One region of the Plantactinospora veratri genome, then DNA from elsewhere that is predicted to be linked to it. Evidence: riboswitches for the same ligand, from Rfam matches in the RefSeq annotation. Region 1 holds a riboswitch; each other region holds the start of a gene.

Region 1 (4,965 bases):
ACCTCGAACTGGTGGCGGTGGACGACGGTTCCCGCGACGGCAGCGCGGCGATCCTGGCCCGGTACGCCGAACGCGACTCCCGGCTGGTGGTGGTCACCCTCGACCGCAACCAGGGGCTCGGGGCGGCCCGCAACACCGGCCTGTCCCGGGCCACCGGCGAGTACGTGTGGTTCGTCGACGGCGACGACTGGCTGCCCGAGGGGAGCCTCACCGCCGTCGCCGAGCGGTTGACCCGGACCCGGCCCGACCTGCTGGTCACCGCGTACACCCGGTACTACCCGAACGGCGGGACCCGGCACCTGTCGCTCTCCCAGGTCGGTGCCGGGGGGTCGGGGCCGGAGACCTTCACCCTCCGGCAGCGGCCGGGCCTGCTGTCGGTGCTGCACATCACCTGCAACAAGGTGATCCGGCGCCGGTTCCTCCTCGACCTCGGCCTGACCTTCGGCCCCGGCTGGTACGAGGACGTCTCGTTCAGCTTTCCGCTGATGCTCGCCGCGCAGCGGGTCGCCCTGCTGGACCGGTGCTGTTACGCGTACCGGCAGCGTCCCGAGGGTGCGATCACCGCGACGGTCAGCGATCGGCACTTCGAGGTCTTCGCGCACTGGGACCGGGTGCTGTCCGGGCTGGACGCCGACCCGGCGGTGCCGGCCGAACTGCGTCACCTGATCTTCCAGCGGATGATCTGGCACCTGTTGCAGGTGCTCGGCCATCCCCGGCGGGTGCCGCCTGGCCGCCGCCGCGAGTTCTTCGCCGAGATCGTCACCCGGTACCGGGCCCACCTGCCGCCCGCCGGCTACCAGCCGCCGGGCGGCGCTGTCGGGCTCAAGCACCGGCTGGTCGGTCGCGGAGCGTACGGGCTGTTCGCCGCGCTCCAGGCCGCGCGGCGGGCACACGTCGGCGTGGTGACCCGGGTCCGGCATCCGCTCGCCGGGACACGGTCGACGGCCGGTGCCGGCGGCTCGGCCCCGGTGGCCGTGCCCGGCAGCCGGGTCGAGGCGGTACCCGGCGAGTTGACCGACCGGCTGGGCTGAACCCACCGGGCACGGGCCCGGGCGGCGGGCGCGGCGCCCAGGGCGGCGGGCGCGGGTACCGCGGGCGACCGACCCGGGCGGCGCAGGCGGCGGGCCGGCGGATCAGCCGTGTTCGCCGAGCGGCCCGACCCGCCAACCCCGGCGAAGGCACTCCTCGAGCAGGTGGGGCAGGGCGGCGAGGCTGGCCCGCCAGGACCCCGGCGCGGAGGTGCAGTCGGAGTCGTGCAGCAGTACCGTGCCGCCGCCGGCCAACCCGTCGCGCAGCGTGTCGAGTACCGAGGAGGGGGTCGCCGACCGGGTCCAGTCCCGCCCCCAGCAGGTCCAGAGCACCGGGGTCAGGTCCAGCCGGCGCGCGGCGATCAGGGCGGCGGCGCTGAGCACCCCGTACGGCGGGCGGAAGAACCGGGGTACCCGCCCGGTCACCGCTCCGACCAGCTCGCGGGTCCGGGCCAGGTCGCGATAGGTGGCGTGCGGGCCCCGGAGGAGCAGATTCCGGTGTGCCCAGCCGTGCACCGCCACCTCGTGCCCGGCGGCGACGAGATCCAGCCCGAGTTCCGGTGCGCGGGCCAGCATCGACCCCAGCAGGAAGAAGGTCGCCCGGGTCCGGTGCGCGGCGAGGGTCTCGACGAAGAGCGGGGTGGAGGCCGGGTCGGGGCCGTCGTCGAAGGTGAGCGCGACGTGCCCCGGCGAGCCGCGTCCGCTCAGCCGGGGAAAGAACCGCAGCCGTACCCCGGGCAGCACCGTCACGGCCGGCACCACCTGGGCGGCCAACACGGCCGGCACCACCTGGGCGGCCAACGCGGCACCGACGGCCGTCGCCGGTACCGCGCGTCCGCGCACTCGTTCCTCCGCCCGCCGCACCATTCGCTCCGCCCGCCGCACCGTCGCGGACGCGGTTACCCGCCCGGCCGGGGTTCATCCTCACCCGGACGGGTGCCCGGGCCGGTCACTCCGGTTGCCACGTGGCGGCCTGCTCCGGAAGCGTCCCGGCGTTTGCCGGGGCGTCGGCCGGGTAGCCGGCGCGGGCGACCGGGGAGGTTCGGGACGGGGGAGCGGATGCGGGGGCGACCTGCGGCGCGGGTAGCGGTGATCACCGGAGCGAGTGCCGGGGTGGGTCGCGCCACGGCCCGGCTGCTGGCCCGCCGGGAGATGCGGCTCGCCCTGCTGGCCCGGGGCGGTACCGGTCTTCGCGGCGCGGCCGAGGACGTCCGGGCGGCCGGGGGCGTGGCGCTGCCGATCGAGACCGACGTGGCGGACCACCACCAGGTGGAGGCGGCGGCGGACCGGGCGACCAGCGAACTCGGGCCGATCGACCTCTGGGTCAACAACGCCATCGTCTCGGTGTTCGCGCCCTTCAAGGAGATCGGACCGGAGGAGTTCCGGCGGGTGACCGAGGTCTGCTATCTCGGGTACGTCCACGGCACCCGGGCCGCCCTCGACCGGATGCTGCCGCGCGGGAGCGGCACGATCGTGCAGGTCGGGTCGGCACTGGCCTACCGGTCGATCCCGCTCCAGTCCGCGTACTGCGGCGCGAAGCACGCCATCGCGGGCTTCACCGAGTCGCTGCGCTGCGAACTGCTGCACGACCGGAGTCCGGTCCGGCTCACCATGGTGCACCTGCCGGCGCTGAACACCCCGCAGTTCGACTGGGTACTGTCCCGGCTGCGCAACCGCGCCCAGCCGGTGCCACCGATCTACCAGCCCGAACTCGCGGCCCGGGCCATCGTGCACGCGGCCGACCGGCCGGGCCGGCGGGAGTACTGGGTCGGTGCCTCGACGGTCGGCACCATCCTCGGCAACCGGCTGGTGCCCGGGCTGCTCGACCGGTATCTGGCCCGGACGGGATACTCCGGCCAGCAGACGGAGCAGCCGGCCGAGCGGGGTCGACCGGCCAACCTGTGGCACCCGGTCGACGACGGCACCGGGGTGGACCCGGGCGCGCACGGCTCGTTCGACACGCCGTATCGCACACGGAGTCCGCAACTCTGGCTGTCCCAGCACCGGGGCGCGGTGACGGCGGGTCTGCTCTCGGCCGGTACGGTGGCCGGTGTGCTGTTCGGCACAACGCCTTGGCGCCGACGGTGACCGGAGAATCACGCCACCGACCAACCTGGACACGTTTCCGCACGTCAGACGGCTGACAACGCGCTTGGTAAATAGCCGACAGCAGCTAGTCGATAATGGTGGACAAAGCATGACCTTCGATGCGTCTGACGCGCCGTGATTACTGATAGTCGTTGCCTGGCAACGCTTTTGCCTGCGAACGGGTCTTGCCATTCGGGAAGTGAAACCGGGTATGCTGTCTGCCGTTCATAGCCGCCGGATACCGAGTGGTGCCGGCGCTGATCGCCGCCTAATCGCCACACGGCGAGCCGGGGACCCACGTACCCCTGGGGTGAATCCGCGCGAGCGGTAGGGACCACTTCCATCCCGAACCCGTCAGCTAACCCGGTCGGCGGCCGACGGAAGGGATACATGTGAGGGCACCCCTACGCCGAAGGCTGGCGACTGCCCTGGCACTGCTCACCGCCGCAGCTCTGGTCGTGGTCCCGTCGGAGGCGTCGGCGGCACCCGCGCCGAAACCGGCCCCCCAGGAGGAGGCCGACTCGCCGGTGCTCGGAGACGTGCTCGCCAGCGCCGGCAAGCGGCTCGCCGAGGCGAAGGCCGAACGCACCAAGTCCCAGCGGCGGCAGCAGCAGCTCGGCAACCAGTTGAAGCAGGCGGAGGCCAGGCTGGCGGCGCTCACGCCGGAGGCGAGCCAGATCGCGGCCGAGTCCTACCGCAGCGGCAAGCTCAGCGCCATCTCGATGCTGCTGACCAACAACTCGTCCGACTCCTCGTCGAACTCGTTCATCGAGCGGGCCTCGGCGCTCAACGAGCTGAACCTGTTCAACAACAGCAAGCTCCGGGCGCTCAACCAGGCGCGCAACGAGGTCGGCGCGGCCAAGAAGGCGATCGACGAGGAGGTCGCCAAGCAGGCCGCGCAAGAGAAGATCATCAAGAAGCAGCAGTCGGACGCGAAGAAGGCGCTCGCCCTGGTGGGCGGCAACTCGCGCCCCGACAAGGGGCTGGTGGCGGCCACCTCGCCGGTCGCCCGGCCGGGGCCGGGGATGGCGGACGGCTTCCCCGGGCTGCCGTGCAACAAGAAGGACCCGACCACCAGCGGCTGCATCACCGCCCGGACGCTCCACATGTACAACGAGGTGCGCCGGGCGGGCTTCAAGAGGTTCGTCGGCTGCTTCCGGCCCGGTGGGCCGTTCGAGCATCCGAAGGGCCGCGCATGTGACTGGTCGCTGCGCAACTCCGGGTTCAGCCGGGCCGCCAACGACGACCAGATGAAGTACGGCAACGACCTGGCCGCGTTCCTGATCCGCAACGCGGACCGGCTCGGCATCCTCTACGTGATCTGGTACAAGGAGATCTGGTTCCCGGACGAGGGCTGGAGTTCCTACAGCGGTCCGAGTGACCACACCGACCACGTGCACGTCTCGATGCTGTAGCCCGAGCCAACGCCACCGCCCCGTCACCTGTCCGCTCAGGTGGCGGGGCGGTGGCATTGTGCGGACAGGTCGCGGCGCCGACTGGCATCATCGGCGGGTGGCCAGCATCGAAGTCGTCCTGGGCGACATCACCCGGGAGCACGCGGACGCGATCGTCACCGCCGCCAACGAGTCGCTGCTGGGCGGCGGCGGTGTGGACGGTGCCATCCATCGGGCGGCCGGTCCCCGGCTGGCCGAGGCGGGCGGGGCGATCGCCCCCTGCCCACCCGGCGAGGCGGTGGCGACCCCGGCGTTCGACCTCGACCCGCCGGTCCGGCATGTCATCCACACCGTCGGCCCGGTCTGGGAGGGCGGCGAGTACGGCGAAGCCGAGGTGCTGGCCTCCTGCTACCGCCGCTGCCTGGCGGTCGCCGACGAGGTGGGCGCGCGCAGCC
Region 2 (4,965 bases), on a different contig from region 1:
GTCACCGCCCGGAACGTGGCCTGGAACGGGTCGCTGCCGGCCGGCGGCTCCGCCGAATTCGGCGTCCAGGGCAGCTATTCCGCCAGCTCGGCGGCACCGACCGGATTCACCCTGAACGGCGAAGCGTGCAACGGCGCCGAACCGACCACTCCACCCAGCACGGCGCCGCCGACGACCAGGCCGCCGACAACTCCGCCAACCAGCGTCCCGCCGACGGTGACGCCGCCGCCGACCGTACCGCCGACCACCCCGCCGCCGAGCGGCGGCTGCGGCGGCGCGGTGCTCTGCGACGGTTTCGAGAACCAGACCGGCACCGCGCCCTCCGGCGACTGGGCCGTCAGCTACCCGGACTGCTCGGGCAGCGGCACCGCCAGTATCGACACCTCGGTCGCACACCAGGGCACCCGGTCGGTACGCATCAACGGTGCCGTCGGCTACTGCAACCACGTCTTCGTCAGCTCCACCCGGAACCTGGGTAGCGTCGGGGCGGTGCGCTACGCCCGGCTCTGGGTCCGGCACACCACCGCGCTGCCGACCTCGCACGTGACCTTCCTGGCCATGCGGGACGCGGCCGACGGCAACCGTGACCTGCGGATGGGCGGGCAGAACCGGGCGCTGCAATGGAACCGCGCCTCCGACGACGCCACCCTGCCGGAGCAGAGCCCGAACGGCGTCGCGCTCAGCGCGCCGCTGCCGGTCAACCAGTGGACCTGCCTGGAGTTCATGGTGGACGGCGCGCAGGGTCGGCTCTCCACCTGGGTCAACGGGACCGCGGTGACCGGGCTGACCGCCGACGGTACGCCGACGCACGACGTCGACGGGCAGTGGTACAACCGGGCGAACTGGCGGCCCAACCTGACCGACCTGCGGCTGGGCTGGGAGAGCTACGGCGAGGGCGCGGACACGCTCTGGTTCGACGACGTGGCGCTCGGCTCGACCCGGATCGGCTGCTGAAAGCGAGAACCGCCGGCACTGCCCAGGGGTGGCGGGCGGTGCCGGCGGTTCACGATGGTGCGCGGCGCGGTGGATCAGTTCATCGACAGGTGCACGTGGTTGGTGTGGTCGCTGGACGGGTCACCGTTGCCCCCGTTGTACGTCTTCCAACCGCTGCTCGGCAGCCAGATCTGCTTGAACCAGATCACGTACAGCACACCCAGTCGATCGGCGTTGCGCACGAAGTACGCCGCCAGGTTGTTGCCGTACGTCCGGTCGCCGCCGGTCGCCACTCCGCCGAACCCGTTCTTCTGGGCGGCGAAGTCGCACGCCTGACCCTTCGGGTGCTCGCCGCTGCCGCCGCTGCGGAAGCAGGAGACGAACCGGGTGAAGCCGGCCGCCTGGGCCTGCTTCAGCGCGTGCAGGGTGCGCGCGGTGATGCAGCCGCTGGTGGTCGGGTCGTCGAGACTGCACGACTCGTCGGGGAAGGAGCCGTCGGCGTTACGGGGTGCCGGTCGTGCCGACCCGCCCCCGCTGCCGCTGACTCCCGATCCGGCGCCGCCGCTGTTGTTCGCCGCCGCGAGCGCCCGTTCGGCCTGCTTCTTGCGGGTCTCCATCACCTCGACCTGCTTGCGCTGCTCGCCGATCTCCTTGTCGAGCGCCGCCTTGGCCTGGGTCTCCTTGTCCAGGCTCTCCCGCAACCCGCGCAGCTCCCGGCTCTCGTTCGCCGAGATCGTGTCGAGTGCGGCGGCCCGGTCCACCAGGCTGGTCGGAGATCCGCTGTTGAGCAGCGCGGAGACCTGCCCGAGCCGACCGGTCCGGTATGCCATGCCGGCCATCTCGGAGACCCGTTCGCTCCGGGTCGTCACCTCGGTACGCAGCGTGGCGAGCTGCCGGGTCAGTTCCTTCTGCCGCTTGACGGAGTTGTCCAGCTTGGTCTTGGCGGCCAGATAGCCCTTGCTGGCGGCCTGGAGCTGCTCGCGCAGGCTGTCCGTGCCTCCGTCGATGTCGTCGCCGCCGGGTGCCGCGGCCAGCGCCCCGGGGGTCGCGTACTCCGGTGCCGCTTGCGCGGGTGCGCCGCCGAGTGCCGCGAGGACCATGCCCAGGGCGACGGCCGCGGTGGTCGCGGCCTTCCGGTGCGGTCTCGTGGCACTCCGCGCGGACGCCGGAGCCTGTCGGGTGGGTGCCAGGAACGGCATATGACAATGTCCTTCCGTCAGCCGCCGACCGGGTTAGCTGACGGGTTCGGGACGGAAGATCCCTACCGCTGGCGCGGATACACCCCTGGTACGTGGTTCCCCGGCTCGCGCGTGCGATTAGGCGACGGTCCCCGCAGGCGCCGGAGGGCGCCGCCCGGCGGAGACCGGAGCCGAGCTTACCGGCAGTCGCCGTCCGGGGATACGTGGCGTTGCCGGAGTTAGATTCGCGATTTTCCTAGTTGGGCGGATGTATCCGGACAAAAATGTTCAGCGCTACCCGGAAACTTAAGATGCCGCTAACTATCGGTGAGTCTCGACGGCCGGCGGACGCCGGAGGCGAAGGTCTCGGGCTGACCATGCGTGACGCGACGTCGCTACCGGTCACCAGTCGGTGGGGCCGCAGCCCCCCGGTGCGGTGTTCGGCTCGACCTGGAGCGTGGCGTGCGAGATGTGGAAGTCCTCGCGCAGCGCCGACCGGGCCGCGGCGAGTACGGTACCGACCTCCGCGTCGCGCTCCAGCCTCAGGTGCGCCGAGGCCACCTCCATCCCGGAGGTGAGGGTCCAGACGTGCAGGTCGTGTACGTCGCAGACGCCCGGCACCCCGGCCAGCCGGGTGCGTACGGCCGCCACGTCGAGGTGCTCGGGCGCGGCCTGCACCAGGATCCGTACGGCGCTGCGGCCGAGCCGCCAGGTGCGGGGCAGGATGAACAGCCCGACCGCCAGCGCCACGATCGGATCGGCCCAGCGCCAGCCGGTGACGATGATCACCACGGCGGCGACGATCACCCCCACCGAGTTGAGCAGGTCCCCGAGCACCTCCAGATAGGCGCCGCGCAGGTTGATGCTCTCCCGCGCCCCGGCCCGGAGCAGGCCGAAGGCGGCGGCGTTGGCCAGCAGGCCGAGGGTGGCCACCACCAGCATCGGGCCGGCCGCCACCCGGGGCGGGTCGTCGAACCGGCGTACCGCCTCGACCAGCACGTAGAGCGCCACCCCGAACAGCAGTACCGCGTTGGCCAGCGCCGCCAGCACCTCGAGGCGGTAGAGGCCGAAGGTCCGCTGCGGGTCACCGACCGCCCGCCGGGCCGCCGTGATCGCGGCCAGCGCCATCCCGATCCCGAGCACGTCGGTGAACATGTGCCCGGCGTCGGAGAGCAGCGCCAGCGAGCCGGTGACCAGCGCGCCGACCGTCTCGACCACCATCAGGACGGCGAGCAGCCCGAAGGCCGCCCAGAGCCGTCCCCGGTGCCGCTCCGCCGCCCAGGTCAACCGCCCCCCGTGGTCGTGCCCGGCCCCCAACGCCCCTCCTTCCGCCCCGGTCGCCCCCGCTGTCGATACTGCCGGCCGGTGACGTCGTCGCAGCCGGAAAACGACCGGACCGGCTATCCCTCGTCGCCGAGGGTGGCCGCGATCGGCGCCCGGGCGGCCCGCCGGGCCGGCGGGAGGCTGGCCAGCACCGCCGCCGAGGCGGCCAGCGCGGCGCAGAGGGCGAGCTGCCCGACGGGTACGGCCGGCAGCCCGTGCCCGTACCCGCTGATCAACCCCAGCGCGGCCGTCCAGCCGAGGCCGAGCCCGAGGGCGGTTCCGGACAGTGCCCCGACCGCGCCGGCCAGGGCCGCCTCGGTCAGCAGCATGGTGGCCAACTGCCGGCGGGACAGGCCCAGCGCCCGGATCGTCGCCGACTCGCGGCGGCGTTCGACGACCGAGAGCGCGAGCGTGTTGCCGATGCCCAGCACGGCGATCAACACCGACATGCCGAGCAGGGCGGCGAAGATCCCCAACAGCTCGTCGAGGGTACGGGCGAGCGCGTCGGCCTGGTCGGCGAGGCCGCGTACCCGGACCGCCGGCTGGTCGGCCAGGGCCGCGTCCAGCGCCTGCCGGCCCGTCGCCGTCGACACCCCCGGGGCGAGGTCGACCAGGAGCCGGTCCGGCTCCCCGGGGCCGTACGCGGCGGTGAACGACGCCCAGGAGACCAGGGCGGCACCGTCGACCGGGGAGTCGTCGTAGACCGCCACCACTGTCAGCGGCCCGGGTGGGCCGAGGCCGAGGGCGATCCGGTCGCCGACCCCGACGCCCCGGTCGGCGGCGAGCTGCCGGCTCACCGCCACCGTCCCCGGTGCCAGCCCGGCCAGGCTGCCGGCGGTCACCTCGGGACGGATCGGCCCGTGCAGCCGTTCCGGCGGTACCGCCCAGATCCGGATTCGCCCGTCCAGCGGCGAGCTGGCCAGGCGCACCTCGGCGACGGTGCCGAACGCCGGATCGGGGCGCAGCCGCTGTGCCAGTCCCGGCGGCAGCGGGCCGCGTACCGCCGCCGGCGAGCCGTCGGTGCGGACCCGGTCCAGCACGAAGTCGACCGGGAAGTTCTCGGACAGCTCGCGTCCGGCCTGCTCCTGGGCGGTCGCCAGCAGCACGCTGAACATCGCCATCAGGGCCACCCCGATGGTCAGCGCGGTGCTGGTCGCCGCCGCCCGCCGGGGATTGCGCCGGGCGTTCGCCACCGCCAGCCGTACCACCGGACCGAAGAGCCGGGCCGGCAGCCAGCCGACCAGCCGGACCGCCCGGGGCACCAGCAGCGGGGCCGCCACCACCGCGCCGAGGAAGGCGACCATGCCGCCGCCGAGCACCAGCGGCAGCCCGGGAAAGGCGAGCGGCAGCCCGACGAGTACGGCCAGCCCGCCGACCCCGGCCAGCCCGAGCGCGACCGCGACCCGGGTACGGCGGCGCCGGCCCCCGCCCGCCTCGACCGCGTCCCGGGACCGGAGCGCGGCCAGCGGCGCCACCCGGCTCGCCTCCACCGCCGGCACCAGCGCGGCCAGCACCGTGACCAGGGTGCCGA
Region 3 (4,965 bases), on a different contig from region 1:
CGCGGAGCGGTGTCCGCCGACCACCGAGTACAACCGGGTGGACGCTCTCGGTCTGGTCAGGATGCGCCGGAGCAGATGCCGCACGTCGTAGTCCCTTCTGCTGGGATTTTCCCTGGAAAGAATGGGTCGGCCGTCTCGGGTCCGGCCGACCCATTCCGCCCCGCCACCGCAGCCCGATCGGCGGTACGGCAACGGGGTAGTCCACCGCCCTTTCTCGCGCTGCGGACCGGGAGGAGCGCCGTGGCCCCCCGTCCAGGAGTCCGGGTTTCCTCGTTCGTGGGATGACACCGCCGCCAAGCAGGTCTCCCAGAGGCAAAACTTAGAGGACAATGTACGCACAGTCAACACTAGAAGCACCATGTGCTTGATGCCGGGGATCGCGACGTGATCGAATTGGTGGGCCGCCAAGCAGAGAGCTTTCCACCATGCCGATCGAGCCCATCTACACCCGGATCGTCGCCGACATCAGAGCGAAGATCGCCTCCGGTGAACTCAAGCCCGGCGACAAGCTGCCATCGGTGTCCGAACTGCGCGCCCAGTACAACGCCAGCAACACCGCCGTCCGGAACGCGATGCTGGTGTTGCGGGAGGCCGGGCTGATCGTCGGCCATCAGGGCAAGGGCGTGTACGTACGGGAACCGGGGACGTAACCGCTCGCCCACCGCACGTCGTGGCGCCCGCATAAGTGACCGAAGACCGCGCTAGCGCAGTTCCGCGATCCTGGTCCGGGTGTTGGCCGGGGCCTCGGGGTGCCCGTGCTCGACGTCGGCCCGGACGTCCGCCACGCTCTTGCCGGCCAGCTCCCGTCGCCAGGCCAGCTCGGCGCCACGCATTGCCTGGGCGAACGCGCAGGACTGTCGATAGTCGACGCCGGCATGCTCCCCCGGCCCCTTGCGGAGGATCTCGTCGCACCGGAACAGCTCCTCCGGGCCCTCGATCGCGGCGACGATGTCCAGCAGGGAGACCGCCTCCGGGGCCCGGGCCAGCCGGAAGCCCCCGCGCGGCCCCGAGGTCGAGACCAGGATCCCGGCCCGGACCAGGGCCTGGAGCTGCTTGTTCAGGTAGGCCGGCGGCAGCTCGTAGAACGCCGCGAGCGTACCGGTCGGCACCGGGTCGTCCAGCCAGCTCAGGTTGAGGCACGTGTGGAGGGCCCATTCGACGCCCTGGCTCATCCGCATAGTCCTGGACTCTACATGTCCAGAACTTGTGACGCCGGTCATGATCGCTAGCGCGACCTGATCCTGGACTCGTAATGTCCAGGAATCAGCGGACGACGAAGGAGCCGACAATGACCCTGGTACGCGCAGCCGAAGCCGAGGTTCTGGAGAGCGACCCGACCAGCGTGATCACCCTGCTACTCGACCCCGAGCACACTGGCGGCACCCTGACCAGCAACCGCACCCTGCTCAAGAGCGGCACCGACGGCGCCCCGCCGCACCTGCACACCCGCTCCGGCGAGCTGTTCTTCGTTATCGACGGCGCCCTCGAAATGCTCGTCGGCGACGCGCTGCACACCCTGCACAAGGGAGACACGCTCTTCGTTGCGCCGAACACCCCGCACGCCTTCGCCCCCGCCGCCGGTCAGGACGCCGACTTCCTCGTCGTGATCACCCCCGGCAGGCCGCGGTTCGACTACTACCGGCTCCTCGACCGGGTGCACCGGGGCGAAGCCACCTGGCAGGAGGTCGGCGAGACCCAGGACCGCTACGACAACCACTACGTGGACAGTCCGGTGTGGGCGGCGCGCGGCTGACCACGACATGAGCTGACCTCAGCCGGGACCGGGCCGGGCGGCCGCAGGTAGCCGCCCGGCCCGGAGTCGACGATCGGCACAACTTCCACGCCGGGTCGCTCCGAAATCCACCTGTTCGACCTAGTTGATCAGGTAAGCTGACCCCGGTTTCGCCCGGTGGCGCACCCCTCCGCGCCGGCGTGACCGCCGCCGAATCACCTTCGGGTGAACCGGGGACCCAGGTAGGTGGGGTGAGTCCGCAACCGCGGTAGGGACTTGTTCCGTCCCGAACCCGTCAGCTAACTCGGTAGGCGGGCGACGGAGGGACATGCATGACGGGATCCACACGTCGGCGGTTTCCGCTGGCCCTGGCCCTGCTCGCCACGTTCGGCGCGCTCGCCGGGGCAGCTTTCCGGCCCGGCGTCGCGGAGGCGAACAGCCCCGCCGTCCTCGGCGACGAAGGCGACACCCCGCTCCTGCGGGACGTGCTCGAATCGACCGGCCGAGGCTACCTACAGGCCAGGAACGCGCTGGCCAACGCGAAAGCCCGGCAGGCGAGGATCGTCGCCGAGCTACGCCGGGTCGAGGAACGGATCGCGCAGTTGCGGCCCCGGGTGGAACAGGTGGCCCGGACGGCGTACCAGACCGGTCGGATCGGCCCGGTGCTGGTACTGCTGCACAGCGGCTCGGCCGACGAACTCCTGGAGCGCGCCCGTGGCCTGGAGGCGGTGGCCCTGCGGGACAACGACGTACTGCGCGCACTCAGCCAGGCCCGGGAGCGGGCCGCCCGAGCGAAGCAGGCCCTCGACGCCGAGGTGGTCGAGGAACGCCGCCAACTCGCCATCATGCTGCGGCAGAAGCAGGCCGCCGAGCGGGCGCTGGCCCAGGTCGGCGGCGCCTCCACCGGAGGCTTCGTCAGCGCCAGCTCACCGGTGGCCCGACCCGCGCCGCGCGCCGCCGACGGCTCCTGGCCACCACAGTCGTGCAGCCAGCCCGACCCGACCACCACGGGCTGCGTCACGCCACGCACCCTGCACGCCTACACCGAGGCACGCCGGGCCGGGTTCGGCCGCTTCACCGGCTGCTACCGCTCCGGTGGGCCGTACGAGCACCCGAAGGGGCGGGCCTGCGACTTCTCCGCCGAGGCGGGCGGCTTCCGGGGTGCCGCCACCGGCGCCGACCGGACGTACGGCAACAACCTCGCCGCGTTCTTCGTCCGCAACGCCGACCGGCTCGGGGTGCTGTACGTGATCTGGTACCGGCAGATCTGGTTGCCGACGATCGGCTGGAAGTCGTACGGCGGCGCACACGGCGACCCGTCCAGCGACCACACCAACCACGTACACCTGTCGCTGGTCTGAGCCGAGCCGCCACGCCCCGGTCCACCCCTGGCCTGTCGGAGTGGACCGTCGAGGTGGGACGGTCAGCTGGGTTCGCTCTCCGGGGTGCGGCGGACCGGGGCGCGGCCGGCCGGCTGGGCGGGCTGCGGACCGGTCGGGCGGGCCGGCGGGATCGGCCGGGTCACCGACTCCAGGCAGGTGATCCGGACCTTCTCCCCGTGGTGCAGCAGCTCGAGGGCGTCGTCCGGCTCGCCGTCGCGCAGCTCGTACGTCGCCTCGTGCGGCCGTACGTCGACCCGCAGGTGCACGCCCCGGTAGCGGAGCGAGAACTCCAGCCGGTCGATCCGGCTCGGCAACCGGGGTGCGAAGGAGAGCGTCGCGGTGTGGTCGCGCATCCCGCCGAACCCGGCCACCAGGGCGATCCACGCCCCGGCCAGGGAGGCGACGTGCACGCCGTCCCGGGTGTTCTGGTTGAGGTCGTGCAGGTCCATCAGGGCCGCCTCGCCCAGATAGTCGTGCGCGAGTTCGAGGTGCCCGGTCTCGGCCGCCAGCACCGCCTGGGTGCAGGCCGACAGGGACGAGTCGCGGACCGTACGCCGCTCGTAGTAGGCGAAGTTCGCCGCCTTCTCCTCGTCGCTGAACGCGTCGCCGCGCCAGTGCATCGCCAGCACCAGGTCGGCCTGCTTGATCACCTGTTTGCGGTACAGGTCGAAGTAGGGGTAGTTGAGCAGCAGCGGGTACTGCTCCGGCGGGGTGCCCCCGAAGTCCCACTCCTGGAAGCGGGTGAAGCCCTCCACCTGCGGGTGCACGCCCAGCTCCGGGTCGTACGGTATGTGCATGTCGTGCGCGGCGTCCCGCCAGGCGGCGGTCTCCTCGTCGTCGACGCCCAGCTTCCACGCCTCCTCGCCGTGCCGGGCGGCGGCGTCGGCGGCTGCCAGCAGGTTCCGCTGGGCCATCAGGTTGGTGTAGACGTTGTCGTTCTTCACCGCCGTGTACTCGTCCGGCCCGGTCACCCCGTCGAGGTGGAACCGGCCGTGCCGGTCGTGGTGCCCCAGCGAGCGCCAGAGTCGGGCGGTCTCGACCAGCAGTTCCAGCCCGACCTCGCGTTCGAACTGCTCGTCGTCGGTCGCCTGCACGTACCGGCGTACCGCGTCGGCGATGTCGGCCGCGATGTGGAACCCGGCCGTCCCGGCCGGCCAGTACGCCGAGGTCTCCTGACCCCGGATGGTCCGCCACGGGAAGGCGGCGCCGCGCAGGCCCAGCGTCCGGGCCCGCTCCTGGGCCAGGTGCAGGGTGGAGTGCCGCCAGCGCAGCGCGGAGGCGACCGCCGACGGCAGGGTGTAGGTCAGCACCGGGAGTACGAACGTCTCGGTGTCCCAGAACGCGTGCCCGTCGTAGCCCGGCCCGGTCAGGCCCTTCGCCGCGATCGGCCGCAGCTCGGCCCGGGCGCCGGCCTGTAGCACGTGGAAGAGACCGAACCGGACCGCCTGCTGCACCTCCGGATCGCCCTCCACCCGCACGTCGGAGTCGTCCCAGAAGGTGTCGAGATAGCTGCGCTGCTCGGTGCAGAGCCCGTCCCAGCCGGAGAACTTGGCGCCGGCCAGCGCCGCCGCCACCTGGTCGCGCAGCGCCGGGCGGGACCGGCGGCTCGACCAGCCGTACGCGACGAACTTGACCAGACGGAGCTGCTCACCCGGCTTGATCACCGAGGTGACGGTGGTCCGGGCCCAGTCCTCGTACGCCTCCGTGCCGACCAGCTTGCGTTCCGGCCCGTACACCTCGTGGCTCATCGAGACGGCCACCCGCAGCCCGCTCGCCTTGGTGCGGTGGATCAGCAGCGCGCCGTCGCTGTGCACGAGCTGCTCCTCGGACTGCAACGGCGACTCCAGCACC

What was found. Region 1 has a riboswitch for cyclic di-AMP ahead of V1634_RS05585 (coiled-coil domain-containing protein). Riboswitches for the same ligand answer to the same signal wherever they lie in the genome.
Region 2: another riboswitch for cyclic di-AMP. It lies ahead of V1634_RS09645 (coiled-coil domain-containing protein); the one in region 1 lies ahead of V1634_RS05585 (coiled-coil domain-containing protein).
Region 3: another riboswitch for cyclic di-AMP. It lies ahead of V1634_RS01340 (coiled-coil domain-containing protein); the one in region 1 lies ahead of V1634_RS05585 (coiled-coil domain-containing protein).

The regions. Positions count from the first base shown of each region.
Region 1 is NZ_JAZGQL010000004.1:158,068-163,032, forward strand. It holds gene V1634_RS05570 (glycosyltransferase family 2 protein) at 1-1,031, shown strand, start outside; gene V1634_RS05575 (polysaccharide deacetylase family protein) at 1,134-1,871, opposite strand; gene V1634_RS05580 (SDR family oxidoreductase) at 2,088-3,116, shown strand; cyclic di-AMP (ydaO/yuaA leader) riboswitch at 3,372-3,505, shown strand; gene V1634_RS05585 (coiled-coil domain-containing protein) at 3,509-4,531, shown strand; gene V1634_RS05590 (O-acetyl-ADP-ribose deacetylase) at 4,629-4,965, shown strand, end outside.
Region 2 is NZ_JAZGQL010000006.1:48,893-53,857, forward strand. It holds gene V1634_RS09640 (cellulose-binding domain-containing protein) at 1-954, shown strand, start outside; gene V1634_RS09645 (coiled-coil domain-containing protein) at 1,029-2,033, opposite strand; cyclic di-AMP (ydaO/yuaA leader) riboswitch at 2,139-2,266, opposite strand; gene V1634_RS09650 (cation diffusion facilitator family transporter) at 2,514-3,428, opposite strand; gene V1634_RS09655 (ABC transporter permease) at 3,512-4,965, opposite strand, start outside.
Region 3 is NZ_JAZGQL010000001.1:301,860-306,824, reverse strand. It holds gene V1634_RS01360 (DivIVA domain-containing protein) at 1-84, opposite strand, end outside; gene V1634_RS01355 (winged helix-turn-helix domain-containing protein) at 426-650, shown strand; gene V1634_RS01350 (RrF2 family transcriptional regulator) at 702-1,178, opposite strand; gene V1634_RS01345 (cupin domain-containing protein) at 1,289-1,753, shown strand; cyclic di-AMP (ydaO/yuaA leader) riboswitch at 1,931-2,061, shown strand; gene V1634_RS01340 (coiled-coil domain-containing protein) at 2,065-3,093, shown strand; gene V1634_RS01335 (glycoside hydrolase family 65 protein) at 3,156-4,965, opposite strand, start outside.